DNA from 4 places in the Streptomyces sp. NPDC002125 genome. Region 2 is predicted to be linked to each of the others. Evidence: riboswitches for the same ligand, from Rfam matches in the RefSeq annotation. Region 2 holds a riboswitch; each other region holds the start of a gene.
The links. A riboswitch is a leader RNA that binds a small molecule or an ion and turns the genes downstream of it on or off. The one in region 2 is predicted to bind cyclic di-AMP.

Region 1 (4,181 bases), on a different contig from region 2:
ATCTCCTCGATGCGCAGCAGCTGGTTGTACTTGGCGACGCGGTCCGAACGGGCCGGGGCGCCGGTCTTGATCTGGCCGCAGTTCACGGCGACGGCGAGGTCGGCGATGGTGACGTCCTCGGTCTCACCGGAGCGGTGCGACATCATGCACTTGAAGCCGTTGCGCTGGGCCAGCTCGACGGCGTCCAGGGTCTCGGTCAGCGAACCGATCTGGTTGACCTTGACGAGCAGGGCGTTGGCCGAGCCCTCCTCGATGCCGCGGGCGAGGCGCTCGGGGTTGGTGACGAACAGGTCGTCACCGACGATCTGCACCTTGGAGCCGAGCTTGTCGGTGATGACCTTCCAGCCGGCCCAGTCGTCCTCGTACAGCGGGTCCTCGATGGAGACCAGCGGGTACGCGGAGACGAGCTCCTCGTAGTACTCGGTCATCTCGGCGGCCGAGCGGGACTTGCCCTCGAACTCGTAGACGCCGTCCTTGTAGAACTCGGACGCGGCGACGTCGAGCGCGAGCGCGATGTCGCGGCCGGGGACGTAGCCGGCCTCCTTGACGGCCTCGAGGATGAGGTCGAGGGCGGCGCGGTTGGACTCGAGGTTGGGGGCGAAGCCGCCCTCGTCACCGAGACCGGTGGACAGGCCCTTGGTCTTCAGGACCTTCTTCAGCGTGTGGTAGATCTCCGCGCCCCAGCGCAGGGCCTCGGAGAAGGACTCGGCGCCGATCGGCGCGATCATGAACTCCTGGATGTCCACGTTGGAGTCGGCGTGCGAGCCGCCGTTCAGGATGTTCATCATCGGAACGGGCAGCAGGTGCGCGTTCGGGCCGCCGAGGTAGCGGAACAGCGGGAGGTCGGACGCCTCGGACGCGGCGTGCGCCACGGCCAGCGAGACGCCGAGGATGGCGTTGGCGCCGAGGGAGCCCTTGTTCTCGGTGGCGTCCAGGTCGAACATCGCCTGGTCGATGAGGCGCTGCTCGGTGGCGTCGTAGCCGACGAGCTCCGGGCCGATCTGCTCGATCACGGCGAGGACGGCCTTCTCGACGCCCTTGCCCTGGTAACGGTTGGGGTCACCGTCGCGAAGCTCAATGGCCTCGAACGCGCCGGTGGAGGCTCCGGACGGAACAGCAGCACGTCCCGTGCTGCCGTCGTCGAGGCCAACCTCGACCTCGACCGTGGGGTTGCCCCGGGAGTCGAGGATTTCCCTGGCTACGACGACGTCGATGGACGGCACGAGGCATCTCCTTCTGGGATCTGACACTGGTTGGGCAGGGTCACTGTGGCCTTGCGGCACGAGCCTAACCGGCCCGGCCCGCTGCGTCGGCCGTCCGCCCGCCCCCTGGGACGAAAAAGGACCCAAGGGCCCGTATTACGGGCAAAGCTCCAGAATTTTACTGGCAAGTAACTACAACAGTTGAACGATCGCGCCCGCCGGCGGCCCCCGGCGGCTCCATTCCGCGGAGCGCCGAAACACCTCCGGGAACCCGTTCCGCACAGCACCGAAGGTTTCCGGTGCCGGACACGGCCCCGGCCCGGCGCGCAGGGGGGTGGGCGCACCGGGCCGGGCCTCCGGGGCAGGAGGAAGGACCCCGGACTACTTCAGGTGGAGCTGCTGACCCGGGAAGATCAGGTCGGCGTCGTCGACGATGTCGTCGTTGAGCTTGAAGAGCTTCTCCCAGCCGCCCTTGACCTTCTCGGCGTCGGCGATCTTGCTGAGGGTGTCTCCGGCCTTGACCTTGTACTCGCCGTCGCCCTTCTGGACCTTCTCGCCGGTCGGGGTCGTGACGGTCTTCTCGGCCTTCGGCTCCGCGCGCTTCTCGCTGCGGTTGGCGGGCTGCTCGGCGGTGCGCTCCGGCTGGGTCTTCGTCTCGGCCGCCTTGGCGCCGGAGCCGGTGTCGACACCCGGGTCCACACCGTCGTTCGTCAGACCGCCGGCACCGGCGCAGGCCCAGGCGCCCGGGCCCTGGAGGTCGAGGAGCTTCTCGGCGGTGGCTATCTGCTGGTCCTTGGTGGCCAGGTCGGCACGCGCGGCGTACTGCGTACCGCCGGCGGCGGCCCAGCTGGACTGCGAGAACTGGAGCCCGCCGTAGTAGCCGTTGCCGGTGTTGATGGACCAGTTGCCACCGGACTCGCACTGCGCGACGGCGTCCCAGGTGGCGACGGAGGCGGCGGAGGCGTTGGTCGCGCCCATCAGCGGCACGGCGACGGCGGCACCGGCGACACCGGCCAGGGTGGCGACACGGACGGCCTTGGACGGGCGGCGGTGCTTGCCCTTGCTGGAAAGCAGCATGGTTCTCCTCACCGACGCCTACGAGGTGAGCTGTCGGGTTCGGGCCTGTGAGTTGCCCGGTCGCCCGCACTCGCGGACGACTTCACCCCGAGCCGTGCCCGCGTCCGTCTTCCGACGGCCGGGTCCGGCGCTTACCTGGGTCCCCCGCTCCTGCCTACGGCGCTTTACGCGTCGGTTCCCTTCGTCCGACGGCAGGATTCGGCGTGACGGTCGAAGGTGCCCGCGGTGCGAGCGGCTCCGACCGTAAACACACGCAACCCCTACATTCAAAGATGGACATAACGGTCAATCAACATGAACCGGAATGGTGCGTCGAGCCGTTTGCGCAGGTCGGAGCCAATATGGACGGACCGGACAGGCGGAGCGCGGCAATTGAAGCAAAGAGACCCATGTCTCACTTACGCATAAGTGGACATAGGCCTCTGAACTACCCCTGATTTCGGGGTGTTTTCCCGCTTTGGATCAGTTGTGGATCAACCGCCGGATCAGCTGCCGGACACGGCCTCCGCCTGGGCGTCGGCTGCGTCCGTCCGGGCGTCGGCGGCGTCCGCCGCGACGTCGAGGACGAGGTTCTGGCCGGGGAGGATCAGGTCCGGGTCGGAGCCCAGCTCACTCTTGTTGGCCTCATAGAGCGCGGGCCAGCCGCCGGGGAGCTCCTGCGCGTCGGCGATCGCCCAGAGGTTGTCGCCCGAGCGGACGGTGTACGTGCTGTCCGCACCCTGGCGCGCGTCGGAGTCGCCCCGGGAGGCGTGGCGGCCGGACTCGCGTCCGCTCCCCAGCTCCGAGCCCGTGCTCGCGCTCGCCTCGGGGGCGGGGGTGCCGCGGTGCTTCCCGCCCTTCGCGGCATCACCCTTCGACGCGCCGGACCTCTCCGAGGCCTCGGGCGACGGAGTGGCGGACGGCGACGCGTCGGCACCCGTGGAGGCGTCCACTTCATCGCTCTTGTCCGTCTTTGCGCCGGACTTGTCCTTGGCCTTGTCCGACTTCTCCGAACCGTCGGCCTCGTCGGAGGCCTCGTCGGAGGGGGTCTCGGACCCGGTCGCGGTGTCCGAGGACTCGGCGGAGGGCTCGCCGCCCGGGTCGACACCCGGCAGCGTCCCGTCCAGGGCGAGCCCGGAGATCACGGCGCAGCTGGGCCACGCCTGCGGGCCCTTGTCGTCCAGCACCTTCTCGGCGACGGCTATCTGCTGCGAGCGGCTGGCGAGGTCAGCCCTGGGGGCGTAGTCCTTGCCGCCGTAGGCCGACCACGTCTCCTGCGAGAACTGCAGGCCGCCGTAGTAACCGTTGCCGAGGTCGGCGCTCCACATGCCGCCGCTCTCGCACTCCGCGACCCGGTCCCAGGTCGTGGCGTCTGCGGCCTGTGCGCCGCCGGCACCGAGGAGCGGGATGGCGATGGCCGATCCCGTGACGCCTGCGGCGACGACGATGGCGGGTGCCTGGCGAGGGCGACGGTGTCTGCCGGTCGCGGAGCCCATGGGATTGCCTTCCGTGTGACTGACATGTGACGGGTGAGTCGAACGGTGAACCTAGCCCTACTCGAACGTGTGTCACAAGTCGATGCAGCGGAGATCACGTGAAAGTCACAGAGTTGACAGGCTGTCACTTTTTTCGGCCGGGCGCCCCGGTTCGAACTCGACAGGAAGCGTGCGCAGTCCACGCATGATGAGCCCGCCCCGCCAGCGCAAATCGGCAGGTTCCGCAGCGAGCCGCAGGTCGGGGAGGCGCCGCAGCAGCGTCGCCAGAGCCACCTGGCCCTCCAGACGGGCCAGCGGAGCACCCAGGCAGTAGTGGATGCCGTGCCCGTATCCGAGGTGCTGATTGTCACTCCGCGCGAGATCCAGGGTGTCCGCATCCTGGAATCTGGCCGGATCACGATCCGCAGCGGCCAGAACCACGAGAACG
Region 2 (4,181 bases):
GCGACTGGCTCTCGGTCACGAGGGAGCCCACGCGCTCCTATGTGACGGGCCTCGCCGAGATGTACGCCGCCGATCCGCGCTTCGCGAAGAACTACGATCGGCACGGGGACGGAACGGCCGTCTTCGTACGGGATGCACTGACGGTCTACGCGCAGCACCGGCTCTCCGGCTGACCTCCGGCGGGGCGGGGCTCCGGCGCGCTCCTCCCTTTGGCCGATGACGGGTCGCCGCTCGGCGCGGCTCCGGCCAGCCTGGGTGGGGCGCGGTACCGTCCGCAGCCGTGGACGGACGGGGCAGGAGCGCACAGGTGGGGATGCGGGACGGACGGCGAGGGGGTGCTGCCGGGAACGCCCGTGCGCGGCGGTTCGTGCGCATGCTGCCCGCGCTGATGATCTGCGTCGGTGTGGCCTTCGACCTGGGCACACCGGCCGAGGTGACCGCCGTTCCGCTCTTCGCCGCCGCCGCGCTGGTCGCGGCCCCGTTCTTCTCGCTGGCCTCCACGGTCCGCGTCGGAGTGGCCGCGATCCTCGTCGTGCTCGCCATCCGGATCTCGGACGGTGTGGTGTTCAGGGTCGCCCCGCTGACCGATCTCCTCACCCTGTTCACCGTGTCCGTGCTCGCCGTCGTCATCAACGGCGTCGTGCGGCGCGGGAACGAGCAGCTGGCCTCGGCCCGGGTCATCGCCGAGACCGCGATGCGGGCGGTGCTCCCGATGCCCGAGTCCCGGATCGGCGGACTCCAGATCGCGGCGCGTTACGAGGCGGCGCAGGCGGACGAGTTCGTCGGCGGAGACCTGTACGCCGTGACGGACACCCCGTACGGGGTGCGGCTGGTGGTCGGGGACGTACGGGGCAAGGGGCTGGACGCCGTGGCGGCGGTGGCCGTGGTGATCGGGGCGTTCCGGGAGGCCGCCGAGCAGGAGCGGTCGCTGGAGGGCGTGGTCCAGCGGCTGGAGCGGGCGCTGGCGCGTGAGGGCGCGCGGCGCGGGGGGTTCGACTCCACGGAGGGGTTCGTGACCGCGGTGCTCGCCGAGATCCCGGCGGGCTCGGCCACGCTGCGGACCATCAACCGGGGCCATCCCGAGCCGCTGTTGCTGTACCCGGACGGGGCGCTCGACGTGCTGGCGCCCACCGTGCCGGCGCTGCCGCTGGGGATGGGGCTCGGCACCTGGCCGGACCGTTCGGACGAGTGGCCGCTGCCGGCCGGTTCGACGTTCCTGGCGTTCACGGACGGGCTGTCCGAGGCGCGGGACGCGCACGGTGTGTTCTACGACCCGGAGGCCCGGCTGCGCGGCCGGATCTTCCCGGGGCCGGAGGAGTTGCTGTCCGCGCTCACCGACGACGTGCGGCTGCACACCGGGGGCAGGTCGACGGACGACCTGGCGCTCCTCGCGGTCGGCCGGCCGGCCCGGGGGCAGCCGGACCGGCGGACGACCGTGAAGATCGTGGGACGGGACAGTGAATGACCGACGGCGACACTCCGTAGCCGAGGGGCATCTCTCCGCATAACATTTGACACACCGTCAGAAACTGAGGGGGTGTCGCGGGGTGCTCAACTCGCCCGTTTGCGACCGTTTGGGCCCTTAAAGTCCAGGCCAGAGCGCTGAACGATCTGTGGGAACAGCTTGGAATCGGACCCGGGTGTCTATTAACGTTCGATAACGCAGCGCGGTTGTACCTGTCGTCGCAAGAGGCGGCACCGTGCGCAGCGCCGAATTCCGCAAGGGAACCGGGGAACCACCTACATGGGGTGAATCGGACACCTGTGTCTCGTGAGAGACGAAGGGGCCCGTAGGAGACCTTCCTGCTCCGAACCCGTCAGCTAACCCGGTAGGCGAGAAGGAAGGAAAGGAGTGCGCCCACGTGGCGTCAAACCAGCCTGCCCCCGAGGCCCCGTCATCCTTCAGGCCCGGAAGCTTCGGTGATGAGGACAGGTCATGGGAGGAATGGAACCCCACCGAGGAGTCCATCCGTCCCGTACGCGGCAGGCACCGCGTAGCCAAGCAGCGCGGCCTCGCCCGTAGCTCCACCGTCCTCGGTGTCGGTGTCATCGCGGCCGTCGGTGCGGGTGGCATGGCCACCGCGCAGAGCAAGCCGCCGGTCTCCATCTCCCTTCCCGATTCGATCGCGGACAACCTCCCCGACGCCAAGTCCCTTCCCGGTGTCGGCGCGTTCATGTCCGGCGACTCCGACTCGGACCACGAGACGGTCGCCGCGTCCTCCCCCCTCACCACCGCGGGCATCACCGCCGCCGAGGCCGAGCAGGGCGCCACCGACGCGGGCGAGGCGCTGCGCGCCCGGATTCTCCAGCAGGCCGAGCAGCAGCAGGCCGGCGCCGACGCCGAGGCGAAGGCCGCTCAGGAGCAGGCGGCCGCCGAGGCGGCCGCGGCCCAGGCCGCGAAGCAGCAGAGCGACGCCGAGAAGAAGGCGGCCGCCGAGAAGAAGGCGGCCGAAGAGGCGGCGAAGAAGAAGGCCGAGGCCGAGCGCCTTGCCAAGCTCGCCGCCAGCTACGCCGTCCCGACCTCCTCGTACACCATCACCTCGACCTTCGGTCAGGCCGGTTCGATGTGGTCCTCCGGCTATCACACCGGGCTGGACTTCGCGGCGCCGACCGGCACCCCGGTCAAGGCCGTGCACAGCGGCACGGTGAAGTCGGCCGGCTGGTCGGGTTCGTACGGCTACCGCACGGTCCTGGAGCTCGATGACGGCACCGAGATCTGGTACTGCCACCAGTCCTCGATGGACGTCACCGCGGGCCAGAAGGTCACCACCGGCGACACCATCGGCCGCGTCGGCGCCACGGGCAACGTGACCGGCCCGCACCTCCACCTGGAGATCCACACCGCCGATGGCTCGGGCGTCGACCCCATGAGCTGGCTGCGCGGCAAGGGCCTCACCATCTGAGCCCACGCGCCGGCACCCGGCGCACCGGTACCCCGGCGGCCCTGACGCACGACCCCCCGACGTCAGGGCCGCCGGTCCCGTGTGCGGCCCATGCGCCCGCTGAAGCGGAATAGCTCCTTCGGGCGATCGGTTGACCTTGGGTATGACATCTCTGCGCCCGCTCGGTTCTTCGAGCCTCCAGGTCTTCCCCCTCGCACTCGGCGGCAACGTCTTCGGCTGGACGGCCGACGAGGAGCGGACGTTCGCGGTTCTCGACGCGTACACGGCGGCCGGGGGCAACTTCATCGACACCGCCGACTCCTACTCCGCCTGGATACCGGGCAACGAGGGCGGTGAGTCGGAGAGGCTCATCGGCACGTGGCTGGCGGCCCGCTCCCGCCGCGACGATGTCGTCATCGCCACCAAGGTCGGCGCCCACCCCGAGTACAAGGGGCTCTCGGCGACCACCATCAAGGCGGCGGCCGAGGCCTCGCTGCGCAGGCTCGGCACCGACCACATCGACCTCTACTACACGCACTTCGACGACGAGAGCGTCCCCGTCGAGGAGATCGTCACCGCGCTCGACCAGCTGGTGAAGGCCGGTTCGGTGCGGGAGATCGCCGCGTCCAACATCAGCCCCGAGCGGCTCAGGGCCTCCCTGGAGTTCTCCGAGCGCGAGGGCCTGGCCCGTTACGTGGCGCTCCAGCCGCACTACAACCTCGTCTCGCGCGACACCTACGAGGGCGCGCTCCAGGAGACGGCGGCCGGCGCCGGGCTCGCGGCCGTCCCGTACTACGCGCTGGCCTCGGGCTTCCTCACCGGCAAGTACCGGCCGGGGGCCTCCGTGGAGAGCGCCCGGGCCCAGGGTGCGGGCAAGCATCTGGAGACCGAGCGCGGGCGCAAGGTCCTTGCCGCGCTCGACAAGGTCGCCCAGGAGCACGACGCGGAGATCGCGACGGTCGCCCTCGCCTGGCTGGCCGCCCGGCCGACCGTGGCCGCGCCGATCGCCTCCGCCCGTACGGTCGAACAGCTGCCCGCGCTGGTGGCGGTGGCCGATCTGCGGCTGACCGAGCAGGACCTGGCGGAGCTCACCGAAGCCTCCGCCTGACCTTCAGCGGCCGCCCTGGGCGCCGCCGCTGTCCTCCCGGTAGGGGTTGTAGCCGCCGTAGTGGCGGTGCGGCGCGGGCGGCTGCCGCACGGCCGCGTCCCCGTAGGGCATCTGACGGGGGAACGGGAGAGGCGCGGGTGGCCGGGGCACGCGCACCCGGCCCGTCGCGTGGGCGGCGTGCGTCAGGGCGG
Region 3 (4,181 bases), on a different contig from region 2:
CGGCACGTCGTACTACATGGCGCAGGCGTACGCCGCCCTCCGCGAGGCCTCGGGGCAGGGCGAGTCGGACGCGTTCGCCGCGTCGGAGTTCCCCTTCGGGAGGCCGTACGACCGGGTCGTCGCGCTGACACGGTCGGGCACCACCACCGAGGTCCTCGGCCTGCTGAACCGGCTGCGGGGCACCACCAGGACCGTGGCGGTGACCGCCGACCCGCACACCCCGGTGACGGACGCGGCGGACGAGCTGGTCGTCCTCGACTTCGCCGACGAACGGTCCGTGGTGCAGACGCGGTTCGCGACCACGGCCCTGACCCTGTTCCGCGCCCACCTCGGGCTGCACACCGACGAGGTCGTACGGGACGCGGAGCAGGCGCTCGCCGAGCCGCTTCCCGACGGGGTGCTGGAGTGCACCCAGTTCAGCTTCCTGGGGCGCGGCTGGACGGTCGGGATCGCCAACGAGGCGGCGCTCAAGATGAAGGAGGCGTCCCTGTCCTGGACGGAGTCCTATCCGGCGATGGAGTACCGCCACGGCCCGATCAGCATCGCCACGGCCGGCACCGCGACCTGGATGTTCGGCGCGGCACCGGAGGGCCTGGCGGAACAGGTGCGGGCGACGGGGGCCCGGTGGGTGGAGAGCGGCCTGGACCCCCTGGCCGACCTGGTGCGCGTCCAGCGGCTGGCGGTCGCCCGCGCCGTGGCCAGGGGACTCGACCCGGATCTGCCGCGCCATCTGACACGGTCGGTCGTACTCGAAGGGGCGCCGGGAGCCTGACCCCGCGTCACGGCATGCCGCGTACCGGGCCGGCGGGCGGCCCGGTACGCGGCGACGGCCGTGCGGGTCAGCCCTCTTCGAAGTGGGCGTCCAGCGCGGCGTCGAGATCCGCCGTCCACTCCTTGAGGCTGCTCCGCGCCTCGGCCTCGACCTCGGCGTTGAACCACCGGCGGCTGGACAGGTGGACGGTCACGGTGAACCGGCGTCCGAAACGGCCGGTCTTGACCTCGACCGCGCCGATCTCGGACCAGTCGAACTCCGCTTCCTGGTCGTCCAGCGTGAAGCGGACGCCCGTGGCGTCCACCCGGATGGATCCGCGCCGGTCGCTGACCTCGAAGACGGGTCCGTCCTCGCCGTCGGAACCCTCGCGCTCCACGCCGGCTTCCGTGTCCGCGACGGCGTCCGCGACAGCGCCGGAGTCCGCGTCGTTCCCGGACTCCCCCGCGTCGCCGGATTCCTCCGGCTCCTCGGCGTCCTCGGCCGCGAGCACGACCGCGTCCTCCGGTTCCGGGACCCCCTCGGGCGCCGCCTTCTCCGCCTCCGCCTCAGCCCCCGTTCGCGCGGCGACAGGGGCCGTCAGGCCGGGGATGAACGCCGGGTCTGTCCCCGCGGCGAACTCGGGCTTGGTGTTCGAATCTATGCGCTGCTCCACGGCGGGCAGTATGGACGACGAACCTGTACGAGACCAGTCAACGCGTCCCGACCGGCCTGTCGTCGCGCACCCGGGAACCGCCGGGCACGACGTGACGGCCGGGCACGAGGGCACCGGAGTAGGTGTGCGCACACGAAAGACGGGTGGTACGGGTTCCGCCGAACCCGTACCACCCGTCTCTGCCGTCCGTCACTCTGTTCCCGCCGTCACGCCTCGCGCGTCAGCGGGTCATGTGCCCTCGGGGCTCAGTAGGCCCCGAAGACGTTGTCGATCGAGCCGTACCGGTCGGCGGCGTAGTTGCACGCGGCCGTTATGTTGGCGACCGGGTCGTAGCTGTCCGTCGACGTACCGGGCACGTGGTAGGCCTGGAAGGTCGGGTCGATGACCTGGAGGAGGCCCTTCGACGGGATGCCGGCGGCGGCGTTCGAGTCCCAGTTGTTGATGGCCTGGGGGTTGCCGGAGGACTCACGCATGATGTTGCGGTGGATGCCCTCGTAGCTGCCGGGGATGCCGTGCTCGGCCATGATGGCGAGCGACTCCTTGATCCAGCCGTCCAGGTCGTCGGTGTACGCGGCCGGCTCGGCGGCGGGGGCGGCCTCGGCGGCGGCGGGAGCGCCCTCCGCGGCGATCGGGGTGCTGGTGCGCTCCGAACGGTCGGCGCGGTCGGCGCTCTCGGTACGGTCGGCGGCCTTGTCGGCCTTCTTCTCGGACGTGTCGGCCGACTTCTTCTCGGCCTTGCCGCCGACGGTCAGCTTCAGACCGGGGTGAATCAGGTCGGGATTTCCGCCGACAGACTTCTCGTTGGCCTCGTACAGGGCCTTCCAGCCACCGCTCACGGAATGCTCGCGGGCGATCTTGGCAAGCGTGTCACCCAAGATCACGGAATAGGTGGTGGAGCCCGACTTCTTCGCGGCAATTCCCTTTCCGGACACGGAAGTCGACGTGGCCGCCTTTTCGACGGCGGTCGGCTGGGCCGGGGCGGCGAAGGCACCGGTCGCGCCGAACACGGGAAGGGCGAGAGCGGCTCCACCCGTGGTCACGGCGATGACGCCGCGAGTCAGCGAACTGGTCCTGGAACGACGGTGCTTACCGTTTTCGGGCATGCTGAATTCCTCTCCGTCGCCTACGAAGTGAGCTGTCGGGTTCGGGCTGGAGATGCCCGGCCGCACGTGAATGCGACTTCACCCCGAGCCGCTCCGGATACCGGATCGGCGCTTACTTGGGTCCCCCGCTCCTGCCGTACGAGAAGTGGTCGGGTTCCCGGACGGCGGCAGGATTAGGCGTTCCATCCGGAGTGATGGTGACCGTAGGCGAGAAATAGGGAAACGAACAAGCCCGATCTCGTGATCAAAATTCACCGGCAAGATCGATTCACAGGAATTCATGTAATCCATCGCACACGGCGCCGACAACTCTTCTTGGCGCAGAAGGGAACCGGCCGCTCCGTCCGGGCGTCCGCGGCTTGTCAGGTGACGCTGGTCACGGAGTCCGATTAGGGCGTTTTGCTCCCCCTTGAAGGTCCCCAGGTCACACGAAATGGCCTTTTATGGATTACGGGATCAATTTCAAGAAAGCGATCCAAATCGGGCAGATGCCTCAGATCGCGCATCAATGGGCATACCGTCCGACACCGCGTGGAATCGATCCACGCATGACCGAGAACCCCTACGCCTCGTACCCACGGATCACCGTCCTGCCCGTCCAGCCCGGCGACCCGCCCTTCCGCATCGTCGAGATCGACGGGGAGGTGGTCGGCCGGGCGACCGCCATGACGGATGTGCTGATCGCCGCCTCGGCGGCGGGGATCCCGGTCCACGACCTCGACGATCCGGCCTCGGTGCGCTGGGTGGGCGGCGGCAAGCTCAGGTGGCGGCCGCACTGACGGGAAGGCGAAGCCCGGGGCGGGCCGGCTCGCGCGGGAGGCGCGCCGGCTCCGCACCGGGCCTGGGAAGCGGCCCCGGCCGGGGCCTGCGGGGTGGCGCCGCCCGGGGCACCCCAGCGCGGAGCTCTTCGACCTGGTGCGGCAGGGGGCCCTGCTGCCCGGGACCGGGCGGCGCCACCGCTCAAGGACGCTGAGCGGGCACACCGCGACATCGGGTCCCGGGCCACCGCGGGCAAGCTGCTGCTCGTCCCGTGGCGGCCCTCGGCCCCGGCGTGGGTGCCGTCCCGTCAGTCCTCGGCCCCGGCGTGGGGCCGTCCCGTCAGTCCTCGATCCGGATCGCGGGGGCCGGGCAGACCGCGGCGGCCTCACACGCCTCACACGTGGCGCGTCGTCACTCCATCAGCCCGGCGGCGACCGTCGCGCCGAGCTCCCAGCACGCCTCGGTGTCGGCCTTGGCCGGTTCTCCTGTGACGGTCACGGCGTCGGCCGTACGGCGCCATCCGAGCCCCGTCGTGATGGACTCGATGCCGCGTACGGCGCCGGTGACGTCGTTGCCGCCGTGGACGTAGTAGCCGAACGGCCGTCCCCGCGTCCCGTCCAGGCACGGGTAGTAGACCTGGTCGAAGAAGTGCTTGAGGGCGCCGGACATGTAGCCGAGGTTGGCCGGAGTGCCCAGCAGATAGCCGTCGGCGGCGAGCACGTCGGAGGCCGTGGCCGAGAGCGCGGCGCGCCGGACGACCCGTACGCCTTCGATGTCGTCCGTGGTCGCCCCCGCGACGACGGCCTCGAACAGCGCCTGGCAGTTGGGCGAGGGGGTGTGATGCACGATCAGCAGAGTGGCCACACCTGTGAACCCTGCCGTCCCCGTCCCCCGG
Region 4 (4,181 bases), on a different contig from region 2:
CCACCGCGTCGACGAGGGCACCGTGCTCGGCCCAGGAGTCCGCGGGGCGGGCCGGCTGCTCGACGGAGTACATCCAGGCGATCTTGTGCCGGAGCTGGGTGAGCAGCGCGATCAGCGCGGGGCTGCCCGAGGCCTGCGCGAGCGTCTCGTGGAACCAGCCGCCCAGCGAGCGCAGATCCTCCCCCTCCCCCCGGCGGACCCGCTCCTGACCCAGTCTGACCAGGCCTCGGAGCACCTTGAGGTGCGCGTCGGTACGGCGCTGCGCGGCCCGTGCGGCCCCGAGGGGTTCCAGGAGCATGCGGATCTCCAGGAGGTCCGCCGCCTCCTGCTCCGTGGGCTCGGCGACGCAGGCGCCGGCGTGCCGGCGGGTGACGACGAATCCCTCGGACTCCAGGGTGCGCAGCGCCTCGCGCACCGGGACGCGTGAGACGCCGTAGCGTCGCGCGAGTACCTCTTCGGTGAGGCGGCCACCGCGTTCGAAGACACCGGAGACGATGTCGTCACGGATCGCCGTGCATACCGAATGCGCGGGAATGCGCATGTCCGAACCTCCGCCTTAATCCCCGCGAAACGCGGCCGACCGACGCCTGTTCTGTGACTCTATTGCAACCGGCGGGAATTTCCGATGGCGGGGTGGAATCCATGGATATCTTTTAGCCAGGGAGCACTTCCACGCGCGCTTGGGCGGGCGCCCCTCCCGGGCACACGGAGAAGGCCCCGGCGGGTGGGCCGGGGCCTTCGTCGTACGCCCGGGAGGGGCGCTGTCACGCTGTGCGGAGTCAGACCTGGACGCCGTGGGAGCGGAGGTAGGCGACGGGGTCCATGTCGGACCCGTACTCGGGGGTGGTCCGGGCCTCGAAGTGCAGGTGCGGTCCCGTGGAGTTGCCGGTGGAGCCGGAAAGGCCTATCTGCTGACCCGAGGTGACGCTCTGGCCGACGGAGACACCGATCGAGGAGAGGTGGCCGTACTGGGTGTAGGTGCCGTCCTTCATCCGGAGCACGATGTTGTTGCCGTACGCGCCGCCCCAGCCCGCCTCGACGACCGTACCGGCGCCGACCGCGACGACGGAGCTGCCGGACGCCGCCTGGAAGTCCACGCCGGAGTGGCTGCCGGAGGACCACAGCGCGCCACCGGACTTGTAGCCGGTGGTCACGTGCGAGCCGGCGACCGGGAGGTGGAAGGCGTTCAGCCGGGCGCGCTCGGCGGCGCGGGCGGCACGGGCCTCGGCCTCGCGGACCTCCTTGGCGCGGGCTTCGGCCTTGCGCTTCGCCTCTGCCTTCGCCTCCGCCTTGGCCTTCGCCTCGGCCGCGGCCTTCGCGGCGAGCTCGGCCTGGTGCTTCTGGGCCTTCGCCTGGGCGTCGATCTGGGCGGCGAGCGTGGCGTCGAGGGCGACGGTCTGGGTCAGACCGGTGCTGCTCGCGGGGGCCTCGGAGTCCGCGGCGAGCGCCGGGGAGGCCGTGGCGCCGATGACGCCGGTGGTGGCCAGGGCCGCGATGCCGGCGACCTGGGCGCTCTTGCGCGTCAGGCGGCTCGGGGCACGGTGCTTCCCGGTGGCACGGATGAACGCCATGGAGGAGCTGGTCCTTTCCTTCCTTCTCGCCTACCGGGTTAGCTGACGGGTTCGGAGCAGGAAGGTCTCCTACGGGCCCCCTGCCTCGCGCGAGGCGCAGGGATCCGATTCACCCCAGGGACTTCATGGGTCCCCGGCTCCCCAGGCTCGCGCCTGACGGGGACTCGGCGATGACTGTCCGGCGCCGCGGTCGCGGCATACGTCTGGCGGACAGCCGGGCTGACGCTAGGTCGGGCCGCTTCGCATCTCCAAACGGAACGGGCCTTTTGTCGGACATCCCACAGGGCATTTCGCACCTATAACGACAAACAGGACATGCGGCGGAACCCCGGCGAGAGTGCCCTCGCCGGGGTCCTTTCCGTACTGCTTCGCCGGTTCACGGAGGCCGTTTCCGCCCGTCCGTACCCGGTGGCCGTCAGCCGGTGACGACCGACACCTCGCCGATGCCCAGCGCCCGGACGGGCTCGGCGATCTTCGAGGCGTCACCGACGAGCACCGTGACCAGCCGGTCGACCGGGAACGCACTGACCACGGCCGCGGTCGCCTCGACGGTGCCCGTCTCGGCCAGGCGCGCGTAGAGCTGGGCCTGGTAGTCGTCCGGCAGGTGCTGCTCCACCTGGTCGGCGAGCGTGGCCGCGACGGACGCCGCGGTCTCGTACTTCAGCGGGGCGACACCCACGAGGTTCTGCACGGCGGTCTCGCGCTCGGCGTCGGTGAGTCCTTCGGCCGCCAGCGTGCGCAGGACCTTCCACAGGTCGTCGAGCGCGGGCCCGGTGGACTCCGTGTCCACGGAGCCGCTGATCGCGAGCATCGCGGCACCGGCCGGCCCGGAGGAGGAGCCGGGAGCCGTCGACCGCAGTACCTGGCCGAAGGCCCGGACGCCGTAGGTGTAGCCCTTCTCCTCGCGCAGCACACGGTCCAGCCTGGAGGTGAGCGTGCCTCCCAGGCAGTAGGTGCCGAGGACCTGGGCGGGCCACACGCTGTCGTGCCGGTCCGCGCCGATACGGCCGATCAGCAGCTGGGTCTGGACGGCTCCGGGCCGGTCCACGACGACCACGCGGCCGGTGTCGTCCGCGGTGATCGGCGGGACCGGGCGGGCCTGGCCCGCGTTGCCCGACCAGTCGCCGACGGTGTCGTCGAGCAGGGCGTCCAGGTCCACGCCGGTGAGGTCGCCGACGACGACCGCGGTCGCGGTGGACGGACGGACATGGGCGTCGTAGAAGGCGCGCACGGCCGCGGCGTCGATCCGTCCCACGGTCTCCTCGGTGCCCAGGCGCGGGCGCGACATGCGTGCCGTGGCGGGGAAGAGCTCCTTGGAGAGCTGCTTGGCGGCCCGCCGGGCCGGGTTGGCCTGCTCATGCGGGATCTCGTCGAGGCGGTTGCGCACGAGGCGCTCGATCTCGTCCTGCGCGAAGGCGGGGGCCCGCAGCGCCTCCGCGACCAGGCCGAGGGCCTTGGCCAGCCGGGAGACGGGGACCTCCAGGGAGACACGGACGCCCGGGTGGTCGGCGTGCGCGTCGAGCGTGGCGCCGCAGCGCTCCAGCTCGGCGGCGAACTCCTCGGCGGAGCGCTTGTCCGTGCCCTCGGACAGGGCGCGCGCCATGATCGTGGCCACACCGTCCAGGCCCTCGGGCTCGGCGTCCAGCGGCGCGTCGAGGAAGATCTCCACGGCGACGACCTGCTGGCCGGGGCGGTGGCAGCGCAGCACGGTCAGGCCGTTGGGCAGGGCGCCGCGCTCGGGCGCGGGGAAGGCCCAGGGCCTGGCCTCGCCGGCGGTCGGCTGCGGGTGGTACTCCATCGCTACTCCAGTCACGGCGGCGTCGGTCACTTGTCCGCCCCCTCGTGCGCGTCGGTGCCCTCGGTGTCGTCGGCCGGTTCGACCGGCTCGTAGACCAGGACCGCCCGGTTGTCGGGGCGCAGGTGCGCCCGGGCCGCCTCCTTGACCTCGTCGGCCGTCACGTCGAGCACCCGGCCCACGGCGGTCAGGGCGAGCTGCGGGTCGCCGAACAGGACGGCGTACCGGCACAGTTCGTCGGCGCGGCCGGCGACCGTGCCGAGCCGGTCGAGCCACTCGCGCTCCAACTGCGCCTGGGCCCGTTCCATTTCCTCCGGGGTGGGGCCGTTCTCCGCGAAGCGGGCCAGCTCCTCGTCGACGGCCGCCTCGATCTGCGGCACCTCGACACCGCCGGACGTCTTGACGTCCAGCCAGCCGAGCGAGGGCGCGCCCGCGAGCCGGAGCAGCCCGAATCCCGCCGCCACCGCCGTACGGTCGCGGCGGACCAGGCGGTTGTGCAGCCGGGAGGACTCGCCTCCGCCGAGCACGGTGAGCGCGAGGTCCGCGGCGTCGCACGCGCGGGTGCCGTCGTGGGGCAGCCGGTAGGCGGCCATCAGCGCACGCGCGGGGACCTCCTCCTGGACCACTTCGCGCAGCTGCTCGCCGATGATGCCGGGCAGCGTGCCGTCGCGCGGGGGCTGCTTGCCGTCGTGGGAGGGGATGGAGCCGAAGTACTTCTCGATCCAGGCGAGCGTCTGCTCCGGGTCGATGTCCCCGACCACGGAGAGCACCGCGTTGTTCGGCGCGTAGTACGTACGGAAGAACGCCTGCGCGTC

Region 1: linked by a shared signal. The riboswitch ahead of ACWCQM_RS31505 (transglycosylase family protein) and the one ahead of ACWCQM_RS05840 (M23 family metallopeptidase) in region 2 are both predicted to bind cyclic di-AMP.
Region 3: linked by a shared signal. The riboswitch ahead of ACWCQM_RS24400 (transglycosylase SLT domain-containing protein) and the one ahead of ACWCQM_RS05840 (M23 family metallopeptidase) in region 2 are both predicted to bind cyclic di-AMP.
Region 4: linked by a shared signal. The riboswitch ahead of ACWCQM_RS29715 (M23 family metallopeptidase) and the one ahead of ACWCQM_RS05840 (M23 family metallopeptidase) in region 2 are both predicted to bind cyclic di-AMP.

Annotation. Positions count from the first base shown of each region.
Region 1 is NZ_JBSFDD010000025.1:22,022-26,202, reverse strand. Features, by position in the region: gene eno (phosphopyruvate hydratase) at 1-1,223, opposite strand, end outside; gene ACWCQM_RS31505 (transglycosylase family protein) at 1,584-2,279, opposite strand; cyclic di-AMP (ydaO/yuaA leader) riboswitch at 2,280-2,451, opposite strand; gene ACWCQM_RS31500 (transglycosylase family protein) at 2,765-3,754, opposite strand; gene ACWCQM_RS31495 (cytochrome P450 family protein) at 3,860-4,181, opposite strand, start outside.
Region 2 is NZ_JBSFDD010000003.1:11,590-15,770, reverse strand. Features, by position in the region: gene ACWCQM_RS05850 (MerR family transcriptional regulator) at 1-173, shown strand, start outside; gene ACWCQM_RS05845 (PP2C family protein-serine/threonine phosphatase) at 308-1,465, shown strand; cyclic di-AMP (ydaO/yuaA leader) riboswitch at 1,699-1,851, shown strand; gene ACWCQM_RS05840 (M23 family metallopeptidase) at 1,863-2,903, shown strand; gene ACWCQM_RS05835 (aldo/keto reductase) at 3,046-3,990, shown strand; gene ACWCQM_RS05830 (PrsW family intramembrane metalloprotease) at 3,994-4,181, opposite strand, start outside.
Region 3 is NZ_JBSFDD010000015.1:77,001-81,181, reverse strand. Features, by position in the region: gene ACWCQM_RS24410 (SIS domain-containing protein) at 1-772, shown strand, start outside; gene ACWCQM_RS24405 (hypothetical protein) at 840-1,424, opposite strand; gene ACWCQM_RS24400 (transglycosylase SLT domain-containing protein) at 1,670-2,527, opposite strand; cyclic di-AMP (ydaO/yuaA leader) riboswitch at 2,530-2,717, opposite strand; gene ACWCQM_RS24395 (hypothetical protein) at 3,076-3,306, shown strand; gene ACWCQM_RS24390 (flavodoxin family protein) at 3,698-4,150, opposite strand.
Region 4 is NZ_JBSFDD010000022.1:31,042-35,222, forward strand. Features, by position in the region: gene ACWCQM_RS29710 (GntR family transcriptional regulator) at 1-541, opposite strand, end outside; gene ACWCQM_RS29715 (M23 family metallopeptidase) at 780-1,571, opposite strand; cyclic di-AMP (ydaO/yuaA leader) riboswitch at 1,585-1,751, opposite strand; gene ACWCQM_RS29720 (M16 family metallopeptidase) at 1,987-3,369, opposite strand; gene ACWCQM_RS29725 (M16 family metallopeptidase) at 3,396-4,181, opposite strand, start outside.